3 regions of the Cetobacterium sp. ZWU0022 genome follow, and region 3 is predicted to be linked to each of the others. Evidence: riboswitches for the same ligand, from Rfam matches in the RefSeq annotation. Region 3 holds a riboswitch; each other region holds the start of a gene.
The links. Region 3 has a riboswitch for cyclic di-GMP ahead of L988_RS11685 (HD domain-containing phosphohydrolase). Riboswitches for the same ligand answer to the same signal wherever they lie in the genome.

Region 1: it holds a riboswitch for cyclic di-GMP, as region 3 does, so the genes downstream of both, L988_RS12910 (MarR family transcriptional regulator) here and L988_RS11685 (HD domain-containing phosphohydrolase) in region 3, are expected to answer to the same signal.
Region 2: it holds a riboswitch for cyclic di-GMP, as region 3 does, so the genes downstream of both, L988_RS10140 (hypothetical protein) here and L988_RS11685 (HD domain-containing phosphohydrolase) in region 3, are expected to answer to the same signal.

Annotation. Positions count from the first base shown of each region.
Region 1 is NZ_JRJZ01000191.1:40,153-45,949, reverse strand. It holds gene L988_RS12920 (hypothetical protein) at 1-1,019, shown strand, start outside; gene L988_RS12915 (HTH domain-containing protein) at 1,101-2,492, shown strand; gene L988_RS12910 (MarR family transcriptional regulator) at 2,525-2,818, opposite strand; cyclic di-GMP riboswitch class I at 2,911-2,986, opposite strand; gene L988_RS12905 (RNA-guided endonuclease TnpB family protein) at 3,476-4,591, opposite strand; gene L988_RS14145 (transposase) at 4,668-4,889, shown strand; gene L988_RS12900 (TIM-barrel domain-containing protein) at 5,033-5,797, opposite strand, start outside.
Region 2 is NZ_JRJZ01000128.1:986-6,782, forward strand. It holds gene L988_RS10130 (glycosyltransferase family 9 protein) at 1-211, shown strand, start outside; gene L988_RS10135 (YebC/PmpR family DNA-binding transcriptional regulator) at 264-1,010, shown strand; gene L988_RS10140 (hypothetical protein) at 1,056-1,520, opposite strand; cyclic di-GMP riboswitch class I at 1,597-1,672, opposite strand; gene recG (ATP-dependent DNA helicase RecG) at 1,842-3,902, shown strand; gene L988_RS10150 (proline--tRNA ligase) at 3,955-5,664, shown strand; gene L988_RS10155 (sigma-70 family RNA polymerase sigma factor) at 5,721-5,797, opposite strand, start outside.
Region 3 is NZ_JRJZ01000167.1:171-5,967, reverse strand. It holds gene purH (bifunctional phosphoribosylaminoimidazolecarboxamide formyltransferase/IMP cyclohydrolase) at 1-822, shown strand, start outside; gene purD (phosphoribosylamine--glycine ligase) at 838-2,088, shown strand; gene guaB (IMP dehydrogenase) at 2,167-3,624, shown strand; cyclic di-GMP riboswitch class I at 3,681-3,756, shown strand; gene L988_RS11685 (HD domain-containing phosphohydrolase) at 3,809-5,797, shown strand, end outside.

The DNA of each region.
Region 1 (5,797 bases), on a different contig from region 3:
ATTCGACTGGTACTACATATACATACCAAAGCGGTAAAGGAGTTAGAATCACTCACGTTTCAGAGGAGTGCAAGTATGTTTTCTGCAAGAAGCTTGTAAAATTCTTCATCAACGGAGATTTTACCCTAAAAAAAGATTCGCTTTTAGCTTCAGTTTTAGTTGAATATAACTTTATGGAACTTTTTGAAAAATTATACACGACATTAAAAAAAGCTGAGGTTTCTAGTACTAATTTTATAATTTCATTTCTTTCAACACTTTTTGTGCTGAACAAAACTCTTGGCGGCTTTGATTTAAAAGTACCTAATTTAGATTATTCAAAATATGAAGATTTGAGAGCTTTTATATCTCTAACAATGAAAGAGTATGATAAAAGTTTTCAAGAACAAACCTTCATTTTTATGGTCAATATAAAAAACAATCTCTCTTTCTTCGAAAAAGAGATTGGAAATAAAGGAGATATTCTTATATCGAAAATAAAAGAAAGATTAAATTTTTCAAAATTAGATTCAGATTTAGAAACAATTCTTCTAAGAAAAATCTGTATCTCATTTTTTAAATATGAAAACAAAATACTTAAAGTAAAAAATATTCCTATTGACCAGTCAGATGAGAAATTAATCGATATTTTAGATGATATTTTAAAAGAATTAAATTTCAAACTATTTTTCCATGATAAAATCTCAATTGTGAGCATTTTAAAAAAGATTATAATTGAACATAATAAAGAGTTAGTAAAGGATGTCCTTTTACTATTTAATGAGATTACAATATCCGATGATCACTACTTAAAAGATAATTTAAAAGTAAAAGCTCCTGATATAAATTTTCATATCGAGCCTGCATTCCTCTATAAATTGAATACAACTTTGTATAACCATAAGTATAATCTGGTTTTAAGTGATGAAAGTTATATCTACCAAAATATTAAACTTTTAGATTCATATAACTATCTAAATATACTTAATCTTGTTAACAACCATATCTTAGAGGAAGTTTTAAAAGGTCTTAACTTATAATTAAGACCTTTTTTTGATTTATTCCTTTTTTCATGTTATAATATTGCCCAATGAAATAATAATTTTAAGGAGCAGTTTGCTATGAAAATAAATATTAATACAAACCACATAAGAATCTGTAAATTATTAGAATATACGTCATACAAAACGACAGATTTTATCGCAGAGTTTTTGAAAATGGATAAACAAAATGTTAATCTTTATATAAAACAAATCTACTCCTTCACAGATTCAGAAGAGTCCAAACCTACAATCCAATCTATGATTAACTGTATTTGTAAAAATACAACTCTTCTAGGTGATTTGAAAAAGGAGCAACGTTTTACAAAAGAGAATAGAGTTCTTTATATAATTTTAATTCTTTTAAGAGATAGATACATAAATTTAAATAGTCTTTCTAGCTTGTTAGAGGTTTCAAGAAGGGTTATCGGAACTGACTTGGCTTTCGCTAAAGAAGCTCTTAGCATCTATGATTTAGATATCAATAGCTCAAATGCGAAGGGGATATCTATTTCAGGAAGTGAAAAAAACTTAAAGCTTGCTAGTTTATCATATCTTTATAAACTATTTGTTGAGTTTGAAGAACTTCCAACTATAATTACAAAAGATTATCTTGATTTTTTTGATGAGCAGTTTCATATAAAGTTAAATAAAGATGTCGATACCTTTATAAATGAGTATAGCTTTGATTATTTTTCACAAAACAAAAATCTTCTAAAAGCTTTCTTTATAATCTATGGTAATTTAGCGGATCCAGATGAACCTACAATAGACTCTTTGAGTTTCAATGAGTTCAAAATATATTTTAAAGATTTTATAGGAAATCAGAAACTGAAATCTTGCTATAGTTTTTTTAAAATCTCTTTTATGGGCAAGATACTTTTAAAAAACTTAAACATATTTTTAGATACTTTAAAATTCTGTGATGGTGGTTTATACGAAAGGAGAAATTCACTTTCAAAAGAGATTAACACTGTAAAAGCGATGGTTTTTAAAAATCTATCTCTACTGATAACAAAAACAAACTTCTTGGAGAAATTTGTCAACAAAGTGAGCTTAGCTCATGACAAAAGTATTCCTTTAAAAATATGTGACTTAGAGTTTTTACGATTCAATCTACCTGAAGAGGATAGATTAAAATGTCTTCAACTTTTCTTTACTCTAAGAAAAATCTATCAAAATATACAATTTTCAAATGTTATCTTTTTATATATGTGGAGTTCCCACGAGGAAAGTTTAAGTAGCGTTAAAAATACACTTGTTGTTTTTGACCGTATTCCAACATTCCTCTTCCCAATTATAAAAAATAGATTTCTTCTAAAAGAAAATATGAATATTTTGAATTTTATAAAAGCAGATGAATTAGAAAACTATCTTTCTAACTCTGATATAAACTGTGTTATAACTTTTGAAAAACTGAATTCCGATAAAGAGTATCCTTTTATCAAAGCGTATACTCTTCCAATTTTATAAAATAAAAAACTCCTTTATTTTTGAAGGAGTTTTTATATTTTTACAATTTTTATAAATTTAATTTTACTGTATAAATCTTTTCCTATCTTTGTAGGATGAATTTTGAATACTCTTTTGTCATCAAAAGTTCCAAACTTTTGTATAAGTTTTTCCTCTTCTAACTTCTTTAAACATAATGATACAGATCCTTTTGATAACTGCATTCTTTTTGTCAACTCACATAATGTAATTCCTGGAGTTTCGTTTATCGTAAATAGTATCTCCTCTTGAGTATAATTGATATGATACTTCTTTAATTCATTTTTAATTTCCATCATTTTACACATAGTAACACCCCTAATATTAAAAGTTTTTGACTCTATAAAACAGTTGTATTTTTATAAAAAAAATACACCTATATTATGAGTTGTTCATAACTAAGTGCAACTGGCTGCCATTTTAAAGGCCCTATAGCTTTGCGTCATAGAGTTTCCTCTACTTTGCCGTATTTATCTTTCGGTATTATTATAACTCATTTAGGATATTTTTGCAACAATATTTCACCCTAAATACAGACAGGATGGATATTAACCACCCTGTCTACTGTATATATTATTAGGATTAGGCAACTTTTTTACAAACATCTTCATAAATTTTATAAATCTATTTGGACATCAAAATTAATGTTTTACATTGAATTATAATAACATATTTATATAGTTAATTATATAATCCATTTTTTATTTTTTTGAATGCAAATTTGACATGTTGAATGTCTTTTATTTTCCTGTAAAAATACAAAAAAGACGATTCTAAATCGAATCGCCTTTCCTCTTTTGAACTATATTATTTTATTAATCCCATTAATCTTGGTAATGCAGTTGAAAGTTCTGGAACGTGAACTACCACCGCCCTAATAGAGGGCGGGGCTTCGTGGGAAGTATCTGACTCATGTCGGATATATTAATCACGCTCTACGGGTAGTCCCTACCCTGATATATGCTTTAATAGGCTAGTAGCTCTTTACCAACCTCACGAATATTTATACTTGCGTTTAAGTCTCTATCTATCTCTGAGTTACATTCATCACATTTGTAAACTCTTGAAGATACTGGTAACTCAGCTTTTATAGCACCACAAAATGAACAAGTTTTTGACGATGGAAACCACTTGTCGATTTTTATTACTTGTTTACCTAAAAACATTGATTTGTATTGAAGCATGGTTGTAAACATTCCCCAACCATTATCAGCGACGGATTTACCAAAATTCAATGCTGCACTCATGCCTTTCATGTTAAGGTCTTCAAGTATTATTGCGTTATACTTAGTTACAAGTTCATTTGATAATTTGTGTAAAAAATCTTTTCTACTGTTTTTGATAAGGTTATGAATTTTAGCAACTTTTAATTTTGCTTTATGCCAATTTTGGGAGAACTTAACTTTTCTTGATAATTCTCTTCCAGCTTTAATGAGTTTAGCTTCTAACTTTCTAAAAAATCTAGGATAGTGAGCCCTTTGGTTATCGGAGCTAACAAAAAGTTCAGACATAGCAAAATCAAGACCAACAATATTGTTATCGCTTGGAACTTCTTTAATATCCTTTTCAAATTCAGTTAGTAAAGAAACATAGTAAGCACCATTAGGTTCTTGGCTAATGGTAGCTGATTTAATTACATAATTTTGAGGTATCTGTCTATGAAGTTTAGTTTTAACTAAACCTAGCTTTGGAAGTTTTAGAAAATTTCCTTCAATTCTAATATTATTACTTGTAGATACTGTATTGTACGATTTTCTAGTTGACCTTTTAGATTTGAACTTAGGAAATGCTGTACGCTTTTGAAAGAAATTCTTATACGCAGTTTCTAAATTTTTAAGTGATTGTTGTAATGCTATTGAATCAACCTCTTTCAAGAATGGTAATTCAAGTTTAAGTAGGGGGAGCTCTTTAGCTTGGGTATTGTAAGTTACAGATTTTTTCTCTGCCTCATACAATTCTTTTCTCTGAGCCAAGAATCTATTATACACAAGTCTAGTACAACCAAAAGTTTGATTAATTGTATTCGCTTGAGTTTCATTAGGATAGATTCTGTATTTAAAAGATAAGTTATATGTCTTCATAGTTTTCACCTCCATTTTTTAAATTTAATATGCTATGATAATACCATATTAAAATTTAGTTGTAAAGGAGAGTAGAATTCCGAATACAGAATTTAAAAAGAATAGGCATTCTATCTACAATTTAACTTATCACTTAGTTGTAATTACAAAATATCGTAGAAAATGTATTGATGGGGAAGTTTTGGAGGATTTAAAAGAAATATCAAAGAGATTATTAGGTGTCAAAGATGAGAGTGTTTTAGAGGTGAATGAAGAAGAAGAGCATTTGCATATTAAGCACTGGTGGAGCAACGATTGAAACTATTAAGCGGTATATTGAATCGCAAGGAACTGAAATTGCCCCGATTCATCCTCTCCCTAATAGAGGAAGAGGTTTTCTCGGGGCGTTTTGATAAACTACTAATAGTAATACGAATATTATTACAAATCAGTTTTCAATGATTATTTTATTATTTTTCTATTTTTTGAATCTATAACAATTATTTCATATTCCTCTTGAATAAATTTAATATCCCCATCTTTTTGAATATTTATAGAAATTGTTTCTTCACTAGTTACTACTTCTACACTTATTTTTGCATATTTTCCTGACTTATAATTTTGTGTTAATCCGTCATCTTCAAATGATACGAACTTTGTTTTATTATTATTCTCAGATGCATAAACAATAAATCCTCTTTTATCTTCATCTTTCGTCTCGAAATTATAATCATTAATAGTATTTATAGGAATAATTGCTCCCTCTTTTATAAATAGTGGAAAGGTACCTAACCCTGCTTCAACTTCTATCGTTTGACCACCTTCATATATTTTATTAGTATTATAGTCGTACCATGAGTTTCCTTCTGGTAAGTATACTTTTCTTGTTTTTTCTCCTTCTGTAATCACAGTTGCAACTAACATATTATCACCTAATAAAAATTCATCATTTTCATTAAATGTATTTTTATCAGCTTCATAGTTATAAAATGTTGGTTTCATTATTGGAGTACCATCGATATGAGATCTATATAGTAAATTATATATATAAGGAGTTATCTTTCTTCTAAAGTCCATAGCTTTTTTTATTTCTGGTAAAACTTCTTTATACATCCAAGGTACATTTACTGTTTTATCATCATTCCAAGAATGAATTGTGAATCTTGGGTAGAAAATACCATTTTGTATCCATCTTACAAATAGTTCTGGAGACGGTGCTGGACCTGA
Region 2 (5,797 bases), on a different contig from region 3:
TGCAATATTTAGTCCAAACTCTAATAAAATGGAGTGGTTATCAAGAGACAATCCAAGACACGAGGGATTGGAGCCTAAAGATATTTTGACAGGAGATGGTTATGAAAAGTTATCTTATGAGGAGAAATATAGTTTGATAACGCCTGAGAAAGTATTAGAAGAGGTTGAGAGAAAAATACTCCTAGTGCCCAAATATATTGAAAAAAACTAGGGGTTGTGATAAAATTTAAATAGATATTTTTAAAAAATGAGGAGGAATTTTTGTGGCAGGACATAGTAAATGGTCTAACATAAAGCATAGAAAAGGTGCTCAAGACATTAAAAGAGGAAAGATATTTACAAAATTAGGAAAAGAGTTAACAATCGCAGCTAAAGAAGCTGGAGGAGATCCTAACTTCAACCCTAGATTAAGACTTGCGATAGATAAAGCAAAGGCTGCTAATATGCCAAAAGATAACCTAGAAAGAGCTATCAAAAAAGGAACTGGAGAGCTTGAAGGTGTAGATTACATGGAGATTAGATATGAAGGATACGGTCCAGAAGGAACTGCTTTCATAGTAGAAGTTGTAACAGATAATAAAAATAGATCGGCTTCAGAAGTAAGAGCTGCTTTCTCTAGAAGAAATGGAAACCTTGGAACAGATGGTGCTGTTGCTTGGATGTTCGCTAAAAAAGGGGAAATAATCATTACTGGAGAGGGATTAGATGCTGATGAGCTTATGATGGCTGCTTTAGAAGCTGGTGCTGAAGATGTTAAAGAGGAGGACGGAGAGTTCACTGTTTTAACAGAGCCTGCGGATTGTAATACTGTAGCTGAAGAGTTAAAAAAAGCTGGTTATAATGTAACTGAAGCTGAAGTGTCAATGATTCCTGACAATAAAGTTCAAATAACTGATTTAGATACAGCTAAGAAAGTTATGGCTTTATATGAAGCTTTAGATGACTTAGATGACGTAAATGATGTTTACTCAAACTTTGATATATCTGATGAATTATTAGAACAATTATAGAAATAAAAAAAACTGAGGACATCAATTCCTCAGTTTTTCTTTATATTAATTATATTTAACTGCAACCTTTAAAGAACCAGTGTATTCTCCAACAGGTAAGTTTGTAACATTAACTACAGAATCAAAAGAGAACGTTAAGTTTCCATTGTTATCTAAAGTAGGATTTGAGATATCTCCGTTAGTTACTTTTCTATTGCTAGTATAAAAATCTAATGTTTCACTTCCTCCAACTCTAGTTAAATGACTGTTTGAAAATGAGTCTAATTTTTGATCATTAATCTTAAATTCAATTTTTTGTCCAGGTGTTCCGTTAATGAAGAAGTTTCTACTTACTTTTTCGCTATGTCCGCTGTTTTGAACAAGATTACCAAATTGGATATGCCCGTCATGGCTAACAGTTAGTGGTTTAACAATTTTCGCATTGATATTCATAGTGTCTGATTGAACAACAGAATTAGCAAAAGCCGTCATAGATAAAGTTAAAGATAATAAAGTTAATATTTTTTTCATTGTGTGTTCCCTCCCGATTAGTTATATAAAGTGATAAAAAAATAAAAAAGCCAATTGCAACATTATCTTTTCAGATAAGTGCAACTGGCTGTCATTTTAAAGACCCTATAGCTTTGCGTCATAAGGTTTCCCTTACTTTGCCTATTTAATTTATACAAGTATAATATATTAAAAAATAAAAAAAGTCAAATAATTTTTTCAAAAAAAATGAAAATAAAATTTTCACGAACGCTTGATTTTTAAAGGTTTATATGGGATGGATAGCAGGTATTATAAAGAGTACAAAACTCTATTTCTTTGTGTTATAATAAAAAAAAGGTGGTGATTATGATTTATAAAAACATTTATAGAGAGATAGAACTTTTTAATTTAAAAGGAGTATCAAAAGCGACATATCTGAAATTAAAAAAATTGAATATTGAAAGTTTGTATGATCTTATCTATTATTTTCCAAGAGCATATGATGATAGAACAAACTTAAAGAGAATTGGAGAGTTAAAAGGTGATGAATATGTTGTATTAAAAGGAAGTATAATGAATATATCAGCTCCACCCACAAGAACTGGAATGAAGATGATAAAAGCCACTATAAATGATGGAACTGGAGTTCTTGAAGTAGTTTGGTTTCAGAGACCATATTTGAGAAACAGTTTAAAAATAGGTGAGGAGTATATTTTTATTGGAAATGTAAAAAGAGGATATACTTTTCAGATGACGAATCCAGAATTTAAACTATATAAAGGACAAGAAAACAACGGGGAGATCCTTCCAATATATAGCTCTATAAAAGAGTTTACTCAAAATAATCTAAGAAAAATATTAAAGGAAGCCTTAAAAGAGTATGTTAATATATTTGAAGAGAATATTCCAGAAGAGGTTTTAAAAAAATATAATTTGATGCCAAGAACAAAAGCTTTAAATGAGATACATTATCCAACTAATTCAAGAAACTTAGAGGAAGCTAAAAGGAGATTTGCAGTAGAGGAACTTTTAGTTTTGGAGATGGGTATTTTACAAAAGCGTTTTGAAGTTGATTTGACAAACAGTGGAATCTATAAAATAGAAGGAAAAAAAGAGCTGGTTTCAAAGTATCTTTCAGGTTTATCATTTAAATTAACAACTGCTCAAAAAAGAGTTATAACAGAGATTTATAAAGGATTAAATGCAGGTAAGATTATAAACTATCTAATTCAAGGTGACGTAGGAAGCGGAAAGACTATAGTTGCAGTTTTACTACTATTATATATGGTAGAAAATGGATATCAAGGAGTGTTGATGGCTCCAACAGAGATATTAGCAACTCAGCACTATTTATCTATTTATGAAACTTTAGAAAGTTTGGATGTAAAAGTAGATCTTTTGACAGGTAGCATAAAGGGAAAGAAAAAAGATGAGTTATTAAAAAGAATAGAAACTGGAGAAACGAATATTGTCATAGGAACACATGCTATAATAGAGGATAGCGTTCAATTCAATAAACTTGGTCTAGTAGTGATAGATGAACAACACAGATTTGGAGTTTTACAGAGAAAAAGATTGAGAGATAAAGGGATTTTGGCAAATCTAATAGTTATGAGTGCAACTCCAATTCCAAGATCTTTAGCTTTAAGTATATATGGTGATTTAGATGTATCTGTGATAGATGAACTTCCACCAGGAAGAAAGCCTATAAAGACTAAGTGGATAAGTGAAGATGTTGATGAAGAAAAGATGTATTATTTTATAGATAAAAAATTAAAAGAGGGAAGGCAAGCGTATTTTGTAGCTTCATTAATCGATGAGAGCGATAAACTATCGGCAAAATCAACAGAAGAGTTATATGCAGAAGTATCAAAAAACCTCCCAGGATATAAAGTAGGAATTTTACATGGAAGAATGAAAAATAAAGAAAAAGATGAAGTGATGCATCAATTTAAAAATCATAATTTAGATATACTTGTTTCAACTTTAGTAATAGAGGTTGGAGTAAATGTGCCTAACTCAAGTATAATGGTTATAACAAATTCAGAGAGATTTGGATTAGCTACTCTACATCAGTTGAGAGGAAGAGTTGGAAGAGGAGAGCATCAATCTTACTGCTTCTTACTATCAAATACTGAGAATGACAACTCAGCAGCTAGATTAAAAGTTTTAGAAAATACAGAGGATGGATTCAAAATAGCTGAAGAGGATCTGCGACTCAGAAAAGCGGGAGAGATTTTCGGTGTGAAACAAAGCGGATTAAGTGACTTGAAATTTATAGATATAGTTCATGATGTAAAAACTATAAAATTGGTTAAGGATATATGTACCGAATATCTAATAAAAAATGAAGGAAAGATAAATCATAAAGTTTTAGAAGAGGATATTGATGAAAAGTTTAACAAAAGTTTGACCTCGTAAAAGATGTTATGATAAAATATGAGGTAAAATTAATTAAAAGAGTGGAGGAAATATGAGATTAAGTAGATATTATGTAAAGACTCTAAAGGAAACTCCTAAAGAGGCAGAGGTAATCAGTCATAAACTATTACTTAGATCAGGTATGATCAAAAGATTAGCGAGTGGAGTTTACACATACCTTCCTTTAGGTTTAAAAGCTTTAAAGAAAGTTGAAAACATCGTAAGAGAAGAGATGAATAGAGCTGGAGCTCAAGAGATATTCATGCCAGTTTTACAACCAGCAGAACTTTGGAAAGAGAGTGGAAGATGGGATGTAATGGGTGCTGAAATGATGAGAATTCAAGACAGACATTCAAGAGAGTTCGCATTAGGACCAACACATGAAGAGGTAATAACAGATATAATTAGAAATGATATATCATCATATAAGGCCTTACCATTAAACTTATACCAAATTCAAACTAAATTTAGAGATGAAAGAAGACCTAGATTTGGACTTATGAGAGGAAGAGAGTTTATGATGAAAGATGCATACTCATTCCATGCAACAAAAGAGTCTTTAGATGAAGAATTCGAAAATATGAAAGCAGCTTATACAAGAGTTTTCGAAAGATGTGGACTTAAATTCAGAGCGGTTGAAGCTGATTCAGGAGCTATCGGTGGAAGTGGATCACAAGAGTTCCATGTATTAGCAGAATCTGGAGAGGATGAAATCATTTACTGTACATCATGTGAGTATGCTGCAAACGTTGAAACTGCAACGAGTATAATAACTGATGTGCCAAAAGTAGAAGCAAAAGAGTTAGAGCTAATGGATACACCAAATGTATCGAAAATAACAGAGATTGCTGAGTTTTTAAATATACCTACAGCACAAACAGTAAAAGCTATGATGTATAAAGATGTTGTAACAGATGAAGTTTACATGGTTCTTATAAGAGGAGACTTCGAAGTAAACGAAGTTAAGTTAAAGAATATAATTGATACAATCGATGTTGCATTATTAAATGATACTGAAATAGAGGAATTAGGATTAATTAAAGGATTCATAGGACCAGTAGGAATTGATGAAACAAAAATTAAGTTGATAGCTGACAAGAGTATAATTGGTATTTCTAACCATACAGCTGGTGGAAATAAAATAGATACACACTTTATAAATGCAAACTACGGAAGAGATTACACAGCTTCAATAGTTGCAGATGTAAGAACAGTAACTGTAGGAGAGAAATGTCCTAAGTGTGAAGGAGAGCTAGCAAGTGCAAGAGGAATAGAAAGTGGACATATCTTTAAATTAGGAGATAAGTACTCTAAAGCTCTAAATGCAACATTCTTAGATGTAAATGGAAAGAGTCAAGTTATTGAGATGGGATGTTATGGAATTGGAGTTTCAAGAACTTTAGCATCATCAATCGAGCAAAATAACGATGAGAATGGAATTATTTGGCCATCATCAATAGCTCCATTTGTAGTTGAAGTAATTCCTGCAAATATGAAAGCTGAGGATCAAGTAGCTCTAGCTGAAGAGATTTATAATGCATTTGGAGATGCTAATATAGATGTAGCTTTAGATGACAGAGACGAAAGAATCGGATTCAAATTTAAAGATGGAGATTTAATAGGATATCCGTTTAAAGTAGTTGCTGGTAAAAAAGCTGCGGAAGGAATTGTTGAGTTAAAGATAAGAAGAACAAATGAAACTTTAGAAATATCTAAAGATGAGGTTGTTTCGAAAGTAAAAGAGTTAATGAAAAAGTATTAATAGTATAAAAGGAGAACTTAATTGTGAGTTCTCCTTTTTGTTTGAAATATATATTATTATTTTGAATAATTTTGTAGATATGAGATAATTTTCTTTTTAATTCTTTGAATAGTATTATCTATTTTTTTAGGTG
Region 3 (5,797 bases):
GTTCAACTTCATGGGAAAGAGTTATCTTATAATAACATTCAAGATACAAATGCAGCTTTAGAAATTTTAAAAGAGTTTACTAAGCCAACTGTAGTAGCGGTTAAGCATATGAATCCTTGTGGAGTTGGAAGTGGAGAAAATATAGATGTAGCTTGGAATAGGGCTTATGAAGCTGATAAAATCTCTATATTTGGTGGAATTGTAGCAGCTAATTCAGTTATAACAAAAGAGGTAGCGGAAAAGTTATCTGCACTATTTTTAGAGATTGTTATAGCACCTGGATATGAAAAAGAAGCTTTACAAATAATAACTCAGAAGAAAAATATAAGAGTTATGAAATTAGAGTTGAATTCAAATATTATAAATAAAAAGAAAATTACTTCTGTTATGGATGGAGCATTAATTCAAGAGTTTGATGAGAAAAATATCTCTAAAGATGAACTTGTTTGTGTTACTGATAGAAAGCCTACGGAAGATGAAATAGAGGATTTAATCTTTAACTGGAACGTTGTTAAACATGTGAAATCGAATGCAATAGTTGTTGGAAAAGCTAATCAAACTATTGGAGTTGGTGCAGGACAGATGAATAGAGTTGGAGCTGCAAAAATAGCTTTAGAACAAGGTGGTGAAAAGTGTAATGGAGCAGTGATGGCTTCAGATGCATTCTTCCCAATGGCAGATACAGTAGAGATGGCTGCGAAATTTGGAATTAAAGCAATTATTCAACCAGGAGGATCAATAAAAGACTCGTTATCTATCGAAGAGTGCAATAAGCATGGAATAGCTATGGTATTTACAGGGGTAAGACATTTTAAACATTAATTTTTGGAGGAGTTTATGAAAGTTCTTGTAATTGGAAAAGGTGGAAGAGAGCATGCGATTGCATGGAAGGTAAAAGAGAGTCGACTAGTTAAAGAGGTATTTATAGCTCCAGGAAATGTTGGAATGGAAGAGATTGGGAAACTAGTAGATATTTCTGAAGAAAATATAGATGAACTTGCAACATTTGCACAAAACGAAAATATAGATTTGACGATAGTAGGTCCTGAAAGCGTACTTGCTTTAGGCGTTGTGGATGAGTTTGAAAAAAGAGGTCTTAAAATATTTGGACCAACTGCAGCTGCTGCAAGAATTGAATCAAGTAAAGATTTTGCGAAAGAGTTGATGAAAAAGTATAATGTTCCAACAGGAGCTTATGAAACTTTTGAAAGCTTAGAGTTAGCAAAATCATATGTTAATCAAAAAGGCGCTCCGATAGTTATAAAAGAGGATGGTTTGAAAGCTGGAAAAGGAGTAACAGTTGCCTTTACAAAAGAGGAAGCGATAGAGGCTTTAGAGATAGCATTCTCTATACCTAATAATAAAGTTGTAATAGAGGAATATTTGGATGGTTTTGAATTTTCTATTATAGCTTTAACAAATGGAGAGAGAGTAATTCCTTTAGAAGTTGCTCAAGATCATAAAAGAGCTTATGACAATGATGAAGGGCCAAATACAGGTGGAATGGGTGTGTATTCTCCAGTAGGAAAAATAGATTCGAATGTTGTAAATGAAACTTTAGAAAAAATATTAAAACCTATGGCATCTGGAATGAAACAAGATGGAATTCCGTTTAAAGGTTTTCTATTTGGTGGGATTATGTTAACCAAAGATGGAGTTAAAACTATCGAGTTTAATGCAAGATTTGGAGATCCAGAAGCAGAAGGGATTCTTCCAAGAATGAAATCTGACTTTGTTAAAGCCATATTAGATTTAATGGATGAAAAAGAGGTTAAACTAGAGTGGGATGAAAGATATACAGTGGCTGTTGTTATGGCTTCTGAAAACTACCCGAAATCATCGACAATAGGTAGTGAAATTGAAATTCCTCAAAATTTAGAATCCATAGTTTTCCATATGGGAACAAGAAAAGTAGATGGAAGATTAGAGACTAATGGTGGAAGGGTTTTATCGGTAGTAGCATACGGAAATACATTAGAAGAAGCTAAAGAAAGAGCATATTTGGATGTAAAAAAAATAAAATGCAAAAAAATGTTTTTTAGAAATGACATAGGCTCAAAAATGTGCTATAATAACGAAAATAAATAAAAAAAGACCTGCACAATACTAAAAAAAAGTGCAGGTCTTTATTTAAAATATTCAGAAAAATTGGAGGGAATAGAAAAAATGATGAATGGAAAAATAATAAAAGAAGCGATTACTTTTGATGATGTACTACTAGTTCCAGCAAAATCTGAGGTATTACCACATGAAGTTAGTTTAAAAACAAGACTTACAAAGGATATCGAATTAAATATTCCGGTCCTAAGTGCTGCAATGGATACTGTAACAGAAGGAGATTTAGCAATAGCTTTAGCTAGACAAGGTGGAATAGGATTTATTCATAAAAATATGAGTATAGAGGATCAAGCTGCTGAGGTAGATAGAGTAAAGAGAAATGAAAGCGGAATGATAAAGAATCCTGTTACTTTAACAAAAGATTCAACTGTATGGCACGCAGAAGAGATAATGAGAAAGTATAAAATTTCTGGATTACCAGTTATTGAACAAGATGGTTCTTTAATAGGAATTATTACAAACAGAGATTTAAAATATAGAAAAGATATGGATCAATTAGTTAGTGATATAATGACTAAAGAAAATTTAGTAACAGCTCCAGTAGGAACAACTTTAGAGCAAGCTAAAGATATCTTATTAGAAAATAGAATAGAGAAACTACCAATAGTAAATGACGAAGGTCAATTAAAAGGATTAATTACAATAAAGGACATCGATAATTTAGTTGAATATCCAATGGCTTGTAAAGATTCTCAAGGAAGATTAAGAGTTGGAGGAGCTGTAGGAGTTGGAGCAGATACTCTAGAAAGAGTTAAAGCTTTAGTAGATGCGGGAGTAGATATTATAACTGTAGATTCGGCTCATGGACATTCAAAAGGTGTTATGGCAAAAATAAAAGAAATCAGAGAAGCTTTCCCGACTTTAAACATAATTGGTGGAAACATAGTAACGGCAGAAGCAGCTTTAGATTTAATAGATGCAGGAGTAGATGCTGTTAAGGTAGGAGTAGGACCAGGGTCTATCTGTACAACAAGAGTTGTAGCAGGAGTAGGAGTTCCTCAATTATCAGCAGTAAATGATGTTTATGAAGTTTGTAAAACAAGAGGGATTGGAGTTATAGCAGATGGTGGAATAAAATTATCTGGAGATATGGTTAAAGCTTTAGCAGCAGGAGCTGATTGTGTAATGCTTGGTGGACTTTTAGCAGGAACGACAGAAGCACCTGGAGAAGAGATTATATATGAAGGAAGAAAGTATAAAGTATATGTTGGAATGGGATCTATGGCAGCAATGAAAAGAGGATCGAAAGACAGATACTTCCAAAATGACGCTAAGAAATTAGTTCCAGAAGGTATTGAAGGAAGAGTTGCATATAGAGGAAGCTTAAAAGATGTAGTTTTCCAAATGTGTGGAGGAGTTAGAGCTGGAATGGGATACTGTGGAACATCAACAGTTGAAGATTTAAAAGTTCATGCAAAATTTGTTAAAATAACAGGAGCAGGATTAAAAGAAAGTCATCCGCATGATATTATAATAACGAAGGAAGCACCAAATTATTCTAAATAGATATAAAATATTGACTTTGTAGGACGTATTGATTATAATGATTATAATTAAGAAACGTTTATAAGTGGCAAAGTAGAGGAAACTCTATGACGCAAAGCTATAGGGTCTTTAAAATGGCAGCCAGCTGCAATAGTCTTTGTGATTATTGCAGCTTTTTTTATTTTTTTTTATTGAGGGAGGATAGATGAAGAGGTTAGTAGTTTTTTTAATGCTGTTTATTAGTTGTTTAGGTTTCTCGGAAGAGAGATTAACAATAACAGTACCTTCAAATACAACGGATATGTATTTGTATAAAGATTTAGAAAAGGGTGAATATCAAGGTGTTTACGCAGAGTTGTTAAAAAAAGTTTTAGAAGGAAAAGAGATTGAAGTTTCATTAGATAAAGAGAATAGTGACATGATGTTGAGAACTATTGAAACTTTAGATGGGAAGAAGGAATATGATTATTTGGATACTCCTATGATTTATAGGATAGGTGTTATTACAAATAAGAATTCGATGCTGTCAAACTTAGGAGAGGCTAGATATTTGAAAGCTGGATATATTCCTGGACAACATGGAATTAGAGAGATGAAAGAAAGATATAGCAATTTAACTTTAGATAAAATTGAAGTTAAGAATATTGATGAAGGATTAGAAAAATTAAAGAATGGTGAGATAGAGATTTTTATTGCACAAGATTGGTATGATAAAAATTTAGGTGATGTAGATTATAAACTTTTAGAGAATATAAGGTATAATGAACAAATAGCTATAAAAAAGAGTTTAACTGAGCTTTATGAAAAAGTGAAAAAAAGTTTAGATGAATTACCAGGTGAAGAATTTCAAGAGATTTTATCTGAAAATAGAGTGTCGTTTTATAAGTATTTGTTAAAAGATACGCCGAGTTATGAAAAAGTAACAGATAACTATAAAGAGATAAGAGTTAAATTGGGAAAAGATAAATTTATGTTGCCGTTTTATTATAAGCAGAAACAAAATTATCAGGGATTAACTATTAATATAGTTAAAGAGATTGAAAAGATAATAGGTATTCCTTTTAGTTTTGTGAAAGATGGAGAGTATGACATAGAGGGAATTGCTATCGAAAACTCTTTGGGAAGAGTAACTAAAAATTATACAAAACCTTATTATGAAATGAAATTGTCTGTGGCAAATAGAAAGTCAGATGGGTTTATTCAGAATTTATCTGATTTAGATAGGGCTAAAATTTTAGTTTTAAAAGGTGATTATAGTTATATATATTTAAAAAATATTTTGAAAAATAGTGAAATAGAAGAAGTAGAAACTTATGAAGAGGGGTTAAATAAATTATTAAATCAAGATGGAGAGTATCTGGTAGGATACTTTAATATATTGACAGGAGTAATAAGTAATAACTTTTTGGATGATAAAATAAAAGTTGCAGGGATATTAAATGATTCTTTTGGTGTTAGTTTTGGAATTAGTAAAGAGAAACAAGAGTTATCAAATTTAATTGAAACTATTTTAGAAAGTTTCACGATAGATAAAACTGTAATAGATAATAATATTTTAAAAAATTCAATAGTAACACAAAATTATAAGTTGATTTTAAAAATATCAATACCAGTAGTGATATTTATAATAATTTTAATAGTATTAATAATTAAATCTGAAAAAAATAGAAAAAAAGCAGAAGAACTAAGTTTTTCGTTGATAGAAGTGCTAGAAATGGCTAATCAATTGAATGACGAGGATACTGGAGATCATGTGAAGAGATTAGGTATGTATTCGACACTTTTATCTGAAAAAGTAAATCTGCCAAAAGAAACAAGAGAAAGTATCAAGAGATTTTCATCTTTACATGATATAGGAAAAGTTGCGATACCATCTGAAATATTAAAGAAACCATCTAAGTTAACAGAGGAAGAGTTTAAGAAAGTAAAAGAGCATGTAGAAATAGGGTATGACTTGGTAAAAAAATTGAAATTAGGAACTGTTGCAGAGAATATCGTAAGGTATCATCATGAAAAATGGGACGGTAGTGGTTATCCGTTAGGAATAAGAGGTAATGAAATTCCTTTAGAAGCTAGAATTGTTTCTATTGTGGATGTTTATGATGCTTTAAGACAAAGAAAGTTCCATAGAGATGCATTGACACATGAAGAGGCTTTAGAAGTTATAAGTAAAGATAAAGGGAAAAGTTTTGAT